Regions from separate parts of the Citrobacter freundii complex sp. 2025EL-00176 genome, predicted to be linked through region 2. Evidence: predicted binding sites of a transcription regulator. Region 2 holds the regulator's gene; the other holds the start of a gene.
What was found. The regulator LexA, encoded in region 2, represses DNA repair genes until DNA is damaged. The targets are predictions, from matches to a motif close to TNCTGTATGTACATACAGNA.

Region 1 (7,746 bases), on a different contig from region 2:
CCACGCAATCACGTCATTCAACGGGTTTTGCGGCAGGGGCGGACGGCCTTTTGCAAGGATGTAGGCGCATTCGTGGCGATAGCCCACATATGCGGCCTTCGATGTGTAGGTTTTGGTAAATACCAGGTGGCCGACAACGCTGAATCCCGCATTTTTCCATGCGGCCATAAAGCGATCGACGCGGTTCCAGCCGTAGAAGCTCACCATCAGCGCGTCTTTTTTGAGGACGCGATACATCTCATGGCAGGCGGGTTGCAGCCATTCATCTGTTTTATCGCCGGCGATGGTACGCCCCTGACGGTCACGAAAACCGACGAGATATGGCGGGTCGGTCAGAATGAAATCGACAGCATTATCCGGAAAGCCGGACATGATATGGACGCAATTACCCTGGATAAATCGGGACATGGTAGTTCTCCTTTCTCAAATGCGGCGCCAGTTACGCCGTGCCGATACGACAGCCGGGCGAAAAGCGGAGAATGCATGGGCGGTGCCGCAAGCCGCAGCGCAGTGAAAAAGCCCACGCTGGCTGGACGGTTTGACGGCGAAAATTGAGACGGAAAACGACGGGAAGACAGCGGGTAATGCCTTTGAAATTAACTGCGACCGGGTGAGGACACCGGCAGAGCGAACCCTTGCATTCGAAGCGGCCCGGCTAAAGTAGCGGCACGGCGGCCGCACGATGGCAGGAACCTCAAATACGGCCTATGTTCAGAACTGAGGTGAACACTGATTACAGATCCACAGCGGAGAAACACAATGTGCGGTCGGTTTACGCAATACAACTCCCGCGAGGAGTACCTGGCCTTTCTCGGAGAAGAAGCTGAACGGGACATTCCATATGATCCGGAGCCCGTCGGCCGCTACAACGTTGCGCCCGGAACCCGGGTATTGCTGCTGAGTGAACGTCGCTCGCAGCTGCATCTTGATCCTGTTCACTGGGGTTATGCCCCGGAGTGGTGGAACAAGCCCGCTCTCATCAACGCCCGGAGTGAAACTGCGGCCGGCAGCCGGATGTTCAGGCCACTCTGGGAGCACGGACGGGCCATTGTTTTTGCTGACGGCTGGTTCGAGTGGAAACAGCAAAACGGCGTGAAACAGCCGTTTTTCATTTACCGTAAGGACGGAAATCCACTCCTGCTCGCTGCCATCGGGAAACCACCTTTTGAGAACGGCAATGACCTGGAAGGGTTCCTGATCGTCACGGCCGCTGCGGATGAGGGACTGCTGGACATTCACGATCGGCGACCGCTCGTGTACTCACCGGCTGCCGCACGTAAATGGCTCAGCGAAAACACAACCAGTAAAGAGGCGGAAGACATTGCCCGTGAGGGCAGTCTTTGCGCCGAAGATTTCACATGGCACCCCGTCAGCCGGGCTGTTGGCAATCCCCGGAACCAGGGCCGGGAACTGATAGAGCCACAGGCTTAGCAGACGGTGAGATACCCGGTATCCACTCACAGGGTTATGCACCGTTTCTGAGGATAACCCTGAGCCTGTTTTATCCGCCAGAACAATGACCTGGCAGGAGCAGGTAAAATTCTTCTTGCAGGACGGGAAATATCTTAAATAATACTGTATATAAAAACAGGTATTTTAAGAGGTATGCCATGTTACTTTTTGTCGCCCCCGAACAGGAGCCGGTGCCGTCCACTGCCCCGCTGTTCACCGAACGTTGCCCGGCGGGTTTTCCGTCGCCGGCCGCCGATTACACGGAGGAGGAACTGGACCTGAATGCCTATTGCATCCGGCGTCCGGCTGCAACGTTCTTCGTCAGGGCTATCGGGGATTCGATGAAAGAGATGGGCCTGCATTCCGGCGACCTGATGGTGGTCGACAAAGCCGAAAAGCCGGTGCAGGGTGACATTGTCATCGCGGAGACTGATGGCGAATTCACGGTTAAACGCCTGCAGCTGACACCCCGTATCGCCCTGCTGCCGATGAACCCGGCCTATCCCACTCTCTATCCGGAAGACCTGCAGATTTTTGGGGTGGTGACAGCCTTCATACACAAAACACGGGGCATGGACTGATGTACGCGCTTGCTGACGTGAATTCGTTCTATGCCAGCTGCGAAAAGGTTTTTCGCCCTGACCTGCGAAACAAACCCGTCGTCGTTCTCTCAAATAACGATGGCTGCGTCATTGCGAGAAGTCCTGAAGCGAAGCGGCTGGGTATCAAAATGGGGGTACCGTGGTTTCAGCTGAAGTCGATGAAATTTCCGGAGCCGGTTATCGCGTTCTCCAGTAATTACGCCCTCTACGCATCAATGTCGAACAGGGTCATGGTTCACCTGGAAGAGCTGGCGCCGCGCGTGGAGCAGTACAGCATCGACGAGATGTTTCTGGACATTCGCGGTATAGACAGCTGCATCGATTTCGAGGGTTTCGGCCGGCAGCTGCGTGAGCACGTTCGTTCCGGCACAGGGCTAACCATCGGCGTCGGAATGGGACCGACCAAAACGCTGGCTAAAAGCGCACAATGGGCGTCGAAAGAGTGGCCACAGTTTGGTGGCGTGCTGGCGTTAACGCCAGACAATATCCGCCGTACGGAAAAACTGCTGTCACTGCAGCCGGTGGAGGAAATCTGGGGGGTTGGCCGCAGGATCTCAAAGAAGCTGAGCACAATGGGGATAACAACTGCACTGCAGCTGGCGCGCGCGAACCCTGTATTTATCAGGAAAAACTTCAATGTAGTTCTGGAGAGAACGGTCCGGGAACTCAATGGAGAAAGCTGTATTTCCCTGGAGGAAGCACCTCCCCCCAAACAGCAGATAGTCTGCAGCAGGAGCTTTGGGGAGCGTGTCACGACGTATGAAGCCATGCGACAGGCAGTCTGTCAGTACGCTGAGCGTGCAGCTGAAAAGCTGCGCGGAGAGCGTCAGTTCTGCAGGCATATTGCCGTGTTTGTGAAAACATCGCCGTTCGCCGTAAATGAGCCCTACTACGGTAATCTGGCCAGTGAAAAACTACTCATCCCCACGCAGGACACACGGGACATCATTGCCGCTGCCGTCAGAGCTCTGGACAGGGTCTGGCTGGATGGTCACCGTTACGCAAAGGCAGGCTGTATGCTGAACGATTTCACGCCAACCGGGGTATCGCAGCTGAATTTGTTTGATGAAGTACAGCCGCGGGAACGGAGCGAGCAGCTGATGCAAGTCCTGGATGGTATTAACCATTCCGGTCTGGGGAAAGTGTGGTTTGCGGGACGTGGGATTGCGCCTGACTGGCAGATGAAACGAGAAATGCTTTCCCCTGCGTACACAACGCGCTGGAATGATCTTCCGGTGGCAATGATAAGATGATCTGCCACCGAAAGATTTCGCATGCGAAATCTGGGTTACATCTACCCGTCAGAATTCGTCATCCGAATAGCCAGATTTCGCATGCGAAATCACTTCTTTTGTGCGGCCTTCCGTTAAATAGTGCGTGACTGTTGTTTCTGATGTGGAGTAATCAACACCCTCTATTTTATGAACTTCTATGCCATCGAGTTTTAGCTCAAGTATATCTTCCCTATTTTTCTTACGTGATAGCACCTTAAATTCACGACGGAAATCATCGGGAGTCGTCCTTATCTCTGGGTCAAAGTATGAAATATCCTCATCATGCTGATACATATTTACTTCAGCTTCCCGGAACCTTCGGTCCGCATTCAGTACCCCAGACGATTTATGAAACAGGATAATATTCATGACAGAAGGGTCTGTACTTTCCTTTGGCTTTTGCGCGGAAGTAAACAGTATCCCATCGAGTTCGCAACGCTCAAATGTTGAGAGATAATCAGCGATAGCTTGCGTCAACAAGTAATTTGTTTCTTCAAGCTCAGGAACAACCGGCATAACAAGTTTTCTGGAGAGATTCTGAATAAAACTACTGCGCTCATATCGAAGTAGATACTCCGGATCAAAGCGGCTAAATCCGTTAACAGCCAGCCCTTTCAGACTGGAGAGGTCGAGTAATCTGACTGTCCGCAACAAAGTGAACTCAGCAACAGCAACATAACTACCTACAGGTGGCCGCACTTCGGATATGGCATTTTTTCTGGACGTAGCGCCATAGAAGACTGAGATACCTCTAGCATTCATTCTGCCGGAAGGTGTCAGTTCAGGAGGAGGAGGACCGAAACTCGACTCGGGCATACGTAATGCGATTTCAAGTGCATCCTCTGACTGAAAAATACGACCACGGAAAATTGGTTTGTTAGGCTCAAAATCGATGAATGCTGAGGGATGATTTTCGTGAAGGTAAGTAAAAACCTCTTCGAAAGTTGCCATCGCGTCCATATTAAAAAATCGATTACTCTCCCGAAGTTTCCTTTCCATTGAATTCCATTTTCTGGAAAGGTTTCCTGAGATGGTTACAGCTTCAACAAAATGCGGCTCATCACCATATTTTCTTTCATGTGAGCTCCAGTCAAACCATAACTCGTCGAGCAGTTCCGATAAGTCATTGATGATATTATCATTGTCTGTAACCTCTTGCTCCAGAACAGAGAAGAGAGGTTCACCTTCATACTCTTCCAGATAATGGTTATATTCTCCGCCCCGATAATAATTTTCAATCAACCAGTCGACCTTTTCAGCCAGTGTTTCCATCGACATCGTCATCTCTTCGGAGTCACAATAATCGCATGATTCTGAGGCATCAGGATCGCTTGCGATGATGTTGTTCAGATAACGGTCATCGTTCAGACACTGCCTGCAAATTCTCTTTGAACCCGGCACTCTGTTTATTCCTTAGGTTAGACAGATTTCGCATGCGAAATCTTTTGATTTAATCACGTCGATGCAGCTGTATAAGAGCCTCAGAAGGACGATAGTGCTGCTTTGCCCACCGCCCGTAATTATTAACGGACTCATACTGACGTTCTGCAGCACCATCACGGTAATACAGTATATGGATAATTCCATGAAGCTGCAGGTAACTGGCTACCGTGGTTACATTATTACGAACGAAGCGCGTGTGGCTCTGGAAGGTATCAAGATCAACTCCATCCTGTCCGTCATCAAGCGCATCAAGAATAAAAGCGATTAATGCAGAAGCGATAGAACGTCTGCCAGAGCCTGCGATACAAGCATCAAGCTCTTGAAAGGTCATGTGGATTTCCTGTTGTAACGGTAGCTGGCATCCTCTTCAATTGCTGCCACGAACCATCCGGTAGCAGTTTGCCTGTCTATGCTATCAGGCAAGGAAGCGACTAACTGCTCAAGTGGAAGTTTACGATTAGCTCTGAATATCAGCGCCGACATACCACACCAGTCCTGGTTACTTTCGGGCTTCCAGCCGATGCTGAGCATCAATGTTAACGCCGTCTGAGCAGCCCACAACGGAGTTTCAGCCGGGTTAGAGGCCCATGAAAGTAACGCCGCGCCGGGTACGGGCCTGCTTCTTGTAACGTATCCCAGATTGATAGCCGCTTCTGTTAATGCGGCAGCTGCTTCGGATTGCGTTCCGGGATAACGAAGCGCCCAGTGGCGGACAATTTGGCCACGGAATGCCGTGGCCATTTCGGTGAACGGGGTTGATTTCATCACTGAGAGCGCATCCCTTTGACGCGTAGTTCAGAAGCCTCAACTGAAATCTCACCAATGTCCATTTTCACCCACACATACCCAGCTTTGTCTGGCGCACGGTCAGTCATTATTACCCCTTGCTGACCGTCTATCTCGACAACAACCTGCCAGGTTTTTACATCTGAATTACTGCCCAAAGGCTTGGTTGGTTTTTTGTTCTGAGCCTTAGATTTCGCATGCGAAATCTCACCTTTGCTTTTGTTCTTAACTGCATCAAGAACAGCTTTAACCTGCGAACGTGAAATACCAGACTCTCGCGCAGCCGCGATAAGCTTCTCGGCCTCTTCAGGAGACTTTTCATTTACCTGTATCAGTGTGTATGCCAGATCGACATCGGATGTGACTTTATCCCGGAGAAGGGCGGTAACATTTTCTGGTGCATCAATGAGACGAAGGTGTTTACTGACAAATGAGGTAGGCTTACCCATTGTTTTTGCGATTTGCTCACCCGTCATATTGAACTCATGCTTGAGCTCATAGAACGATTTTGCAGTCGCTAATGGTTTCAAACCAGACTGCTGCAGGTTTTCAATAAGCTGACCGATGATGCGTTCTTTTCTTTCCCGTGGTGGTTTACCCACATAAATATCAATGTGGGTATCACCACGCTTACGGGCTGTGCGAACACGCGTTTCGCCTAACCATATCTGGTAGCCACGTCTGTCACGAGGATAACAACGAGGCGGGGTAAGCATCCCTATAGTTTCGAAGGTATCAGACATACCATCGATGATGTCTTCCTCGAAGTCTTCTTCAGGTCGCACTTGTTCTTCAGCATAAACCAGATTTATATCGACGCGTATTATCTGACCATCAGGTTCGATATCCGGGCGGGCAATATCCGCCATAATCTGGTGCGCAGCTATATCATGGCTCTGCTCATCTGGTTGTTTATTTGCAATGACCTGTTCAATATCAGAAACAACAGATGCTTTTTTTTTCATTTCCTGCTGCGCCTGGAGTCGTCTCATAAACGGTTTCTTGGCCATTACTTACCTCCTGCGAGCAGAATAATTTTCCGGGTAAGTTCTTTATATTGAATTGCAGGAAGACACTTGGGGTCGTATTCATCAAAGGAGAGACCTAGTTCGATCGCTTCTTTTGCAGCAGCAGGTACAAATGATATATAGGCGAGAATGTATTCTTCAGAGTAGCCTTTTCCCTGAAGGATCTCGATGAGGAGATTCAGGTTCAGTGTATCAATAGGCCCCAGATATCCTTCTTTAAGTGGCTTTTTATAATTTTTGACCTGCGTCTGCGTCACATAAGTCCCCATGAACTGCAGCGAAGGATTGTAGTTCCGCTTAATTTTCTGCATATAAGTAAGCTGTTTACCAACTGCATTACGGGCCTGCTTCTCCAGCAGGGTAGGGATCAGAAGGTAATCAGCTGACATATGCGCTGCGATCATGACATTTGAATAAGATGGCGCTGAATCAGCAATAATAAAATCAAACTGTTTCTTCAGTTCTTCAATACGGTCCCTGAAGTCGAACATGCAGTCGCTGTTTCGGTAGTTAATTTCATTAAGTTCACTGGTAGCACCGATAAAAAAGCGCCCGCCAGGAAGCTCAATCGGTCGAATCTCTGTTTCAGAAAAGAAAAGCTGATATGTATTCGCTTCACCGGGTGTAAAACTGTTACTTAATGGTTCGCGTTCTATCTCATAAGGTAAGCCGTCAGGGAATGCCCTCTCCGTCAGACCAGTTGTCCAGTCCATATCAATTTCAAGCACACGGAAACCAGCTTCACGAAGGTCATGTGCGATTTCACTGGATGACTGCGATTTAACGATTCCGCCCTTCTGACTACATACAACGATCAGTTTTCCGATAGGTCCAATTTTCAGTGTCATGTAACAGTCCTTAAGATTTCGCATGCGAAATGTTTGAGAAGGGGCGGCACGGCTTGAAAGAGTATTTCAATAATGAAATGAATTCATTGCGGGATTTCATACACACTCCTGTGAGTCAGGCGTTTCGCCAGGTGCAGAAGCAGCTATCTGCCACTGCGTTTGTTGTCGCGCTTTCATGACAACACAAACAGTATACAGAGAAAATATAAGATATCAATAATGATACGCAATAGATTTCGCATGCGAAATCACATTTTATGTCCGTTAGTAAAAGCCGAACCAGCGGCTTTTTTACGTCGCTGGTTTAATACCC
Region 2 (7,746 bases):
ATGCATATGCTGGCGGCAAAAATGGGTTTTGCTCTGCGGCATAACGTGATTGAAGCTCACGGGCTGTGCCCGGCATGCGTGGAGGTTGAAGCCTGTCGCCATCCTGGAGAATGCCAGCATGACCACTCAATTTTGGTGAAAAAGAAAGTCGGTCGCTAAGCAAAAGAGCGTACATCCTTGTACTCTCAGGAGGGGACTAATTACCAGCGGTAATCGTTGCGGGTTTCCCAATCAGTAACTTCTTTCTCCGCCTGATCTTTTGCGTAACCGTAACGCTCCTGGACTTTACCGACCAGTTGGTCACGTTTGCCTTCAATGACCGTCATATCATCGTCGGTCAGTTTGCCCCATTGCTCTTTCACTTTACCTTTGAACTGTTTCCAGTTGCCGCCGACTTCGTCTTTATTCATCATCAAATCCTCATCGTTAGGTTGTGAATAGCCAGAGTATCTCGTCCAACTCCGCTATCTTTTCTGCTGGACGTGATAATAAGTGTAGTCACTGATTCGGCATTCGACTCACTATTCAGAATTTTTAACCGTCAGGCTTCAACGAACCACGTCCCGTTGCGCCAGTGACGTCGCCAGATAAAGGCCAGTGAAAGCCCGCGCAGGGCGAGAAACACGGTGAGCGCCAGCCACAAGCCGTGGTTACCCAGCAGTGGTAAAGCCAGCAACGTTAATGCGAATCCCGCGGCGGCAACGGCCATGCTGTTGCGCATTTCTGCAGCCCGTGTTGCGCCGATAAACATACCGTCCAGCAAATAACACCAGACGCCAACCAGCGGCAAAATCACCTGCCAGATAAGATAGCGATCGGCCAGCAGTTGTATCTGCGGGAGCGAAGTCAGCAACGCGATAATGTGCTCGCCAAACAGGGCATAAACCAGCGAAAACAGAATCGCCACAAGACCGGACTGTCGACAGGCTGCGCGCCAGACATCCAGTAACTGGCTGCCATCCCTTGCGCCATAGGCCTGACCAGAATGCGCTTCAACGGCGTAGGCGAACCCGTCCAGCGCGTAGGCGGTAAAGGTCAGTAAGGTCATCAGAACAGCATTTACCGCAATGATATCGCTCCCCAGACGCGCACCCAGCACCGTAATGGCACCAAAACAGAGCTGCAGCAACAGCGAGCGCAGCATGATGTCGCGGTTAAGCGCCAGTAACCGGCGGAAATTGCCACGCCACGCCTGTTTCAACATTGCCAGCGAAATTCCGCGCATATGCAGGACCTTGCGGACCATTAACAGACCGATCAGCAAGGTGGCGTATTCGGCGATGACCGTCGCCAGCGCCGCGCCCTGCACGTTCATATGCAGGCCCATCACCAGCCACAAATCGAGCACAATGTTGAGAACATTACCGACAATCAGCAGGATAACCGGCGCTCGCGCATACTGAACGCCAAGCAGCCAGCCGAGCAGCACCAGATTCGCCAGCGAGGCGGGGGCGCTTAACCAACGGATTTCCAGGAAACGTCGGGCCTGCTCCAGTACGGCTTCACTGCCGCCGACAATATGCAGGGCCAGATCGATAATCGGCGTACGAAACAGTGCAATAAGCAGCCCCGCCCCCAGCGCCAGCATTAGCGGTTGCACCAGCGCACGCGCCAGTGCCTGCGGATTTTTCGCGCCAAATGCCTGGGCGGTAAGGCCGGTGGTGCTCATGCGTAAAAAAAGCAGCAGCATAAAGAGAAAACTGGTCGCGGTGGCGCCAACGGCAACGCCGCCAAGATAGACCGGACTGTCCAGATGACCAATGACCGCGGTATCGACCAATCCCAGCAAGGGAACGGTGATATTGGAGAAGATCATCGGTAAGGCTAGACGCCAGAGTGCTTTGTCGGAGGAGGTAAAGAAAGGCATGAAATAGCGCCTGAAAAGAAGTTAGACGTACTGGAAGATGTTGTCCATGCCCGGTAAGCGCAGCGCCACCGGGCACGTTGCCGGATGACGACGCAAACGTCTTATCCGGCTGTCGGGAAAGCAACCTGTGATTACAGCCATTCACCGTTACGAATGACGCCAACAGCCAGCCCTTCGATGGTGAAGTTTTGCTCGCGCAGGTCGACCACAATGGGTTTGAATTCGCTGTTTTCTGGCAGGAGTTCAACCTTGTTGCCCTGTTTTTTCAGGCGCTTCACCGTCACTTCGTCGTCAATGCGCGCGACGACAACCTGGCCGTTACGCACATCCTGTGTTTTATGCACGGCCAGCAAATCACCGTCCATAATCCCGATATCTTTCATCGACATACCGCTGACGCGCAGCAGAAAATCGGCGTTCGGTTTGAACAGTGAAGGATCGACCTGATAATGGCCTTCGATGTGTTGCTGCGCCAGAAGTGGCTCACCTGCCGCAACGCGCCCGACAAGCGGTAAACCTTCTTCTTCTTCCTGCAACAGACGAATACCACGCGATGCGCCGGATACAATTTCCAGCACACCTTTACGCGCCAGCGCTTTCAGATGTTCTTCAGCAGCGTTTGGGGAACGGAACCCCAAACGCTGCGCGATCTCCGCACGCGTCGGTGGCATACCTGTCTGGCTGATGTGATCTCTAATAAGATCAAACACCTCTTGCTGCCTGGCCGTTAACGCTTTCATTCCGCCCCCTGGGTGTATATACAGTTATGCTGTGAGTATATACAGCTAAAGGTGATTTTGGAACCGCAAACTGCACAAAAAACAGGAGAATGATGAAGTTGTGGAATCTTTATCGCAAATGCGACCACAACAGGATGCCCCAGGTGATCAGGGCGACAAAAATGGACAGTAGTACCGCCGCCGACCCCATGTCTTTCGCACGACCAGACAGTTCGTGGTACTCGGAGCCGATACGATCAACCACCGCCTCAATCGCACTGTTGAGAATTTCAACGATCATCACCAGCATCACGGAACCGATCAGCAACACGCGCGTAATGGCGTCGACGTCCAGCCAGCAGGCGATGGCAACGCCTAGCAGAACGGCAACGCTTTCCTGGCGAAATGCCGCCTCATTAATCCATGCGGCGCGAAAACCTTTCCAGGAATAGCCTGCTGCTTTGATAATTCGGGTGAATCCAGTGGTATTATTGGCCATCAAAAAGAACCTTTTTACATTATTAGCGTCAATGTCATTGTAACGTTACCCCGTTTGTTTCAGGGTGTGGCAAAGCAGCGCGAAGTATGACCGGATACACCAGAAATTCACTAAACTTTCTGATATCCTTGCAGCGCATTTGCATTATTAACCAGAGGCTTTACATCGTTTATGTCCGGCTGGCCACGAATTTACTACAAATTACTGAATTTACCATTAAGCGTGCTGGTAAAAAGCAAGTCTATTCCGGCGGAACCTGCACCGGAATTGGGGCTCGATACTTCTCGCCCCATTATGTACGTCCTACCGTACAACTCCAAAGCAGACTTGCTGACGCTGCGCGCCCAATGTCTGGCGCACGATCTCCCGGATCCCCTGGAACCGCTGGAGATAGACGGAACTCTACTGCCGCGCTACGTGTTTATTCACGGCGGTCCACGTGTATTTACCTATTACACGCCAAAAGAAGAGTCCATTAAGCTGTTCCATAACTATCTCGACTTGCATCGCAGCAATCCAGACCTGGATGTGCAGATGGTGCCGGTTTCGGTGATGTTTGGTCGTGCGCCCGGGCGCGAAAAAGGCGAGGTCAACCCGCCGCTGCGTATGCTGAACGGCGTACAAAAATTCTTTGCTGTGTCCTGGCTGGGTCGCGACAGCTTTGTCCGCTTCTCCCCGTCGGTTTCCCTGCGTCGCATGGCGGATGAACACGGTACAGATAAAATTATCGCCCAGAAGCTGGCGCGCGTAGCGCGTATGCACTTTGCGCGCCAACGCCTGGCCGCTGTCGGTCCGCGCCTCCCTGCCCGTCAGGATCTGTTTAACAAACTGTTGGCCTCAAAAGCTATCGCGCGTGCGGTAGAAGATGAAGCGCGCAGTAAAAAAATCTCCCACGAAAAAGCGCAGCAAAATGCGATAGCGCTGATGGAAGAGATTGCCGCCAACTTCTCCTACGAGATGATCCGTCTGACAGACCGTATTCTGGGCTTTACCTGGAACCGTCTGTATCAGGGGATTAACGTTCATAATGCAGAGCGTGTACGCCAGTTGGCGCACGATGGGCACGAAATCGTCTATGTTCCGTGCCATCGCAGCCATATGGACTATATGCTGCTGTCGTACGTGCTGTACCATCAGGGTCTGGTTCCGCCGCACATCGCGGCAGGCATCAACCTGAACTTCTGGCCAGCAGGCCCGATTTTCCGCCGTCTGGGCGCGTTCTTTATTCGTCGTACCTTCAAAGGCAATAAGCTTTATTCCACCGTTTTCCGCGAATATCTGGGCGAGTTGTTCAGCCGCGGCTACTCGGTTGAGTACTTTGTCGAAGGCGGTCGTTCGCGTACCGGACGTTTGCTCGACCCGAAAACCGGCACCCTGTCGATGACCATTCAGGCGATGCTGCGCGGCGGTACGCGTCCGATTACCCTCGTACCGATCTACATCGGCTACGAGCACGTAATGGAAGTGGGCACGTATGCGAAAGAACTGCGTGGCGCGACGAAAGAGAAAGAGAGCCTGCCGCAAATGCTGCGTGGCTTAAGCAAGCTGCGTAATCTGGGTCAGGGCTACGTCAACTTTGGCGAGCCGATGCCATTGATGACTTACCTCAACCAGCATGTGCCGGAGTGGCGTGAATCTATCGATCCTATCGAGTCTATCCGCCCTGCCTGGCTGACGCCGACGGTAAATAACATTGCCGCCGATCTGATGGTACGCATTAACAACGCAGGCGCGGCCAACGCCATGAACCTGTGCTGTACCGCGTTACTGGCTTCCCGCCAGCGCTCTCTGACCCGTGAGCAATTGACTGAACAACTCGATTGCTATCTGAGTCTGCTGCGCAACGTACCGTATGCCTCAGATGCGACGGTTCCTGCGCAGAGCGCCAGTGAGCTGATTGACCATGCCTTGCAGATGAACAAGTTTGAGGTCGAGAAAGACACCATCGGCGACATCATCATTCTGCCGCGCGAGCAGGCGGTATTGATGACGTACTACCGCAACAACATTGCGCATATGCTGGTTCTGCCTTCGTTGATGGCGGCCATCGTAACCCAGCATCGTCATATTTCACGCGCCGCGCTGCAACAGCATATTGAAGCGCTGTACCCGATGCTGAAAGCGGAGCTGTTCCTGCGCTGGGAGCGTGACGAACTTGCAGGTGTGATCGACGAACTGGCCAGCGAAATGCAGCGTCAGGGACTCATTACCCTGGACGATGACGAACTGCATATCAATCCGGCCCGTTCCCGTACGCTACAGCTGCTGGCGGCGGGTGCTCGTGAGACGTTGCAGCGCTACGCCATTACCTTCTGGCTGCTGAGCGCTAACCCGTCTATCAACCGTGGTACGCTGGAGAAAGAGAGCCGCACCGTGGCTCAGCGTCTTTCCGTCCTGCACGGCATAAACGCGCCGGAATTCTTCGACAAGGCCGTGTTCAGCTCTCTGGTTCTGACGCTGCGTGACGAGGGATACATCAGCGATACCGGAGATGCCGAACCGGAAGAGACGATGAAGATCTATCAGATGCTGGCCGAACTGGTCACGTCGGATGTGCGTCTGACCATCGAGAGCGCCACACAAGGCGAGTAAGCATAAAAAAACCGGTCGAAATGAAATGACCGGTTTTTATTTTGCAGGCTAAGCCAAACTCAAAAATGCCAGTAGCTCATTGCCAGGCCTAAGAACAACACCAGACCGACATAGTTATTGTTCATAAACGCCTTAAAGCAGGCGTCACGCTCACGGTTGACGATCAGTTTCTGCTGATACACAAACAGCGCCCCTGCCACTAACAGAGACCAGTAATAGCCCAGTCCCAACCCGTTTAGCCAACCCACCAGCGCCATCAGTACCAGCACGCCCACCTGCAGAATACCAATGATTAGCTTGTCGTTCTGGCCGAACAGAATCGCGGTCGATTTAATACCAATCTTGAGGTCATCATCGCGGTCAACCATGGCGTACTGCGTATCATAGGCCACAGCCCAGAGGATATTAGCAAGGAACATCAGCCAGCAGCTCAGCGGGACGGACTCGCTCACGGCGGCGAACGCCATCGGGATCGACCAGCCAAACGCCGCCCCCAGCACCACCTGCGGCAGATGCGTATAGCGCTTCATAAACGGGTAAACCCACGCCAGCGCTAACGCCGCAACGGACAACAAAATGGTCATCGTATTAAGGGTCAGGACCAGCAGGAAGGCCAGCAATACCAATACCACAAACAGCGTTCGGGCTTCTTTCTCGGTGACAGCCCCGCTCGGCAGAGGCCGATTCGCGGTACGTTTAACGTGGCCGTCAAACTTCCTGTCGGCATAGTCATTCACCACGCATCCGGCGGCGCGCATTAACCATACGCCGGCGACAAAAACCGCCAGGATCCACAATTGCGGCATGCCAGGAGTTGCTACCCATAACGCCCACAGCGTAGGCCACAGCAGCAGTAAGGCGCCGATTGGCTTATCCGTACGCATCAAGCGGTGAAACGCCAGCAGCTTATTCTGCGTCAGACTCCACTCCATCTTTATCTTCCTCTCAGTACAACGGCGATGCAGGTAGAAAAAGCTCGGTAAGCATCAACGGCTTACCGCTCAGCCGCAGGCGGGAACGACGCCCCCACAGCGCTGCATCCTGGCCAATCTCAATAAAATCTCGAGTCAATGTTGATGACGTAAACAGGTAGCGTCCGAGCGGGGTTTTCCCCAGGTTTTGTAAGGCCAGTTCAGGGCCACACAGGGTGGATTCAGGCACCACGGTACGCCCGGCAAGCCAGGGTTCACCATCCGCGCATAACAGGATTTCGCGTAACCAATAGCGGGACTCTTTAGGCAGCAGCGTCAGTTCTTCAGCCACCTCATTTTGCCCAACGAACGCTTCGCGAATCAACGTGACAGTGACGTCTTTTCCCTGCTGCTCAAAACGTTTGGTCATGGAATCTTCCAGTAACAACCAGTCGAGCAGTTGCGGGTCCAGCGCCGGGATCGCATCAAAATAACGCAGCGCACGCAGTTGCGTTAACGCAGGGTGTGGCATGCCTTACTCTCCGATTTATAACCTAAAGGCATTGTATCGCAGAAAAGGCATTACGGGGTGAGCAAACACGATTAAGTGATCGGCAGAGCAACATAAGCTTAACAATTCGCACCGAAGGATAAAAAAAGGTGCGCCAGGAGACGCACCAGTTGTTGCAAAATCAACAATGTGGGGAGATGTTTACCCCTTGCCTTTTACACTGCTGATAAAGGTGGATCGGGCTGATTTGGATCCCAGACGTTCAGCTTCATCAAGCAGCTTCAGCGCTTTATCAACATCGCCTTTCGCCACGGCATCCTTAATCGCCTGATTAAAATAGCTTTCGGTGTCGTTCAGCATCGGCTCACTTTTCTTCGCCGGCTGCGGCGCAGGAGCGGCAACCGCTGCTGCCGGAGCCGCATAAGTCACCGCAGGTGCTGCGGTATTGCCGACAGTGACGGGGCCTGGGCCGGAAGATCCAAACAGCGGCCCGACCAACACACTGGAGGAAGAGCTGGTTTTGACTTTTAATTTCAACAGACCATCGGTGGTATGCCGCGCGATCGGGTCCGGAATATCGGGAACGGCGTTACCGACGCCCTTGGCATAGGCTTTTGCCGGATCAAGCAGGGTCGTGGTCTGTTGGA

Region 1: a site for LexA is predicted at 1,574-1,593, ahead of umuD (translesion error-prone DNA polymerase V autoproteolytic subunit). Genes of this name have one in related genera too.

The regions. Positions count from the first base shown of each region.
Region 1 covers NZ_JBRYHT010000018.1:13,132-20,877, reverse strand. The annotation lists gene ACVXHP_RS22115 (DNA methylase) at 1-408, opposite strand, end outside; gene ACVXHP_RS22110 (SOS response-associated peptidase family protein) at 760-1,431, shown strand; gene umuD (translesion error-prone DNA polymerase V autoproteolytic subunit) at 1,611-2,033, shown strand; gene ACVXHP_RS22100 (Y-family DNA polymerase) at 2,033-3,307, shown strand; gene ACVXHP_RS22095 (RES family NAD+ phosphorylase) at 3,356-4,729, opposite strand; gene ACVXHP_RS22090 (hypothetical protein) at 4,779-5,102, opposite strand; gene ACVXHP_RS22085 (hypothetical protein) at 5,099-5,536, opposite strand; gene ACVXHP_RS22080 (ParB/RepB/Spo0J family partition protein) at 5,536-6,567, opposite strand; gene ACVXHP_RS22075 (ParA family protein) at 6,567-7,433, opposite strand.
Region 2 covers NZ_JBRYHT010000013.1:24,602-32,347, reverse strand. The annotation lists gene zur (zinc uptake transcriptional repressor Zur) at 1-159, shown strand, start outside; gene ACVXHP_RS19940 (CsbD family protein) at 201-410, opposite strand; gene dinF (MATE family efflux transporter DinF) at 542-1,867, opposite strand; gene lexA (transcriptional repressor LexA) at 1,999-2,607, opposite strand; gene ACVXHP_RS19925 (diacylglycerol kinase) at 2,717-3,085, opposite strand; gene plsB (glycerol-3-phosphate 1-O-acyltransferase PlsB) at 3,257-5,677, shown strand; gene ubiA (4-hydroxybenzoate octaprenyltransferase) at 5,737-6,609, opposite strand; gene ubiC (chorismate lyase) at 6,623-7,120, opposite strand; gene malM (maltose operon protein MalM) at 7,301-7,746, opposite strand, start outside.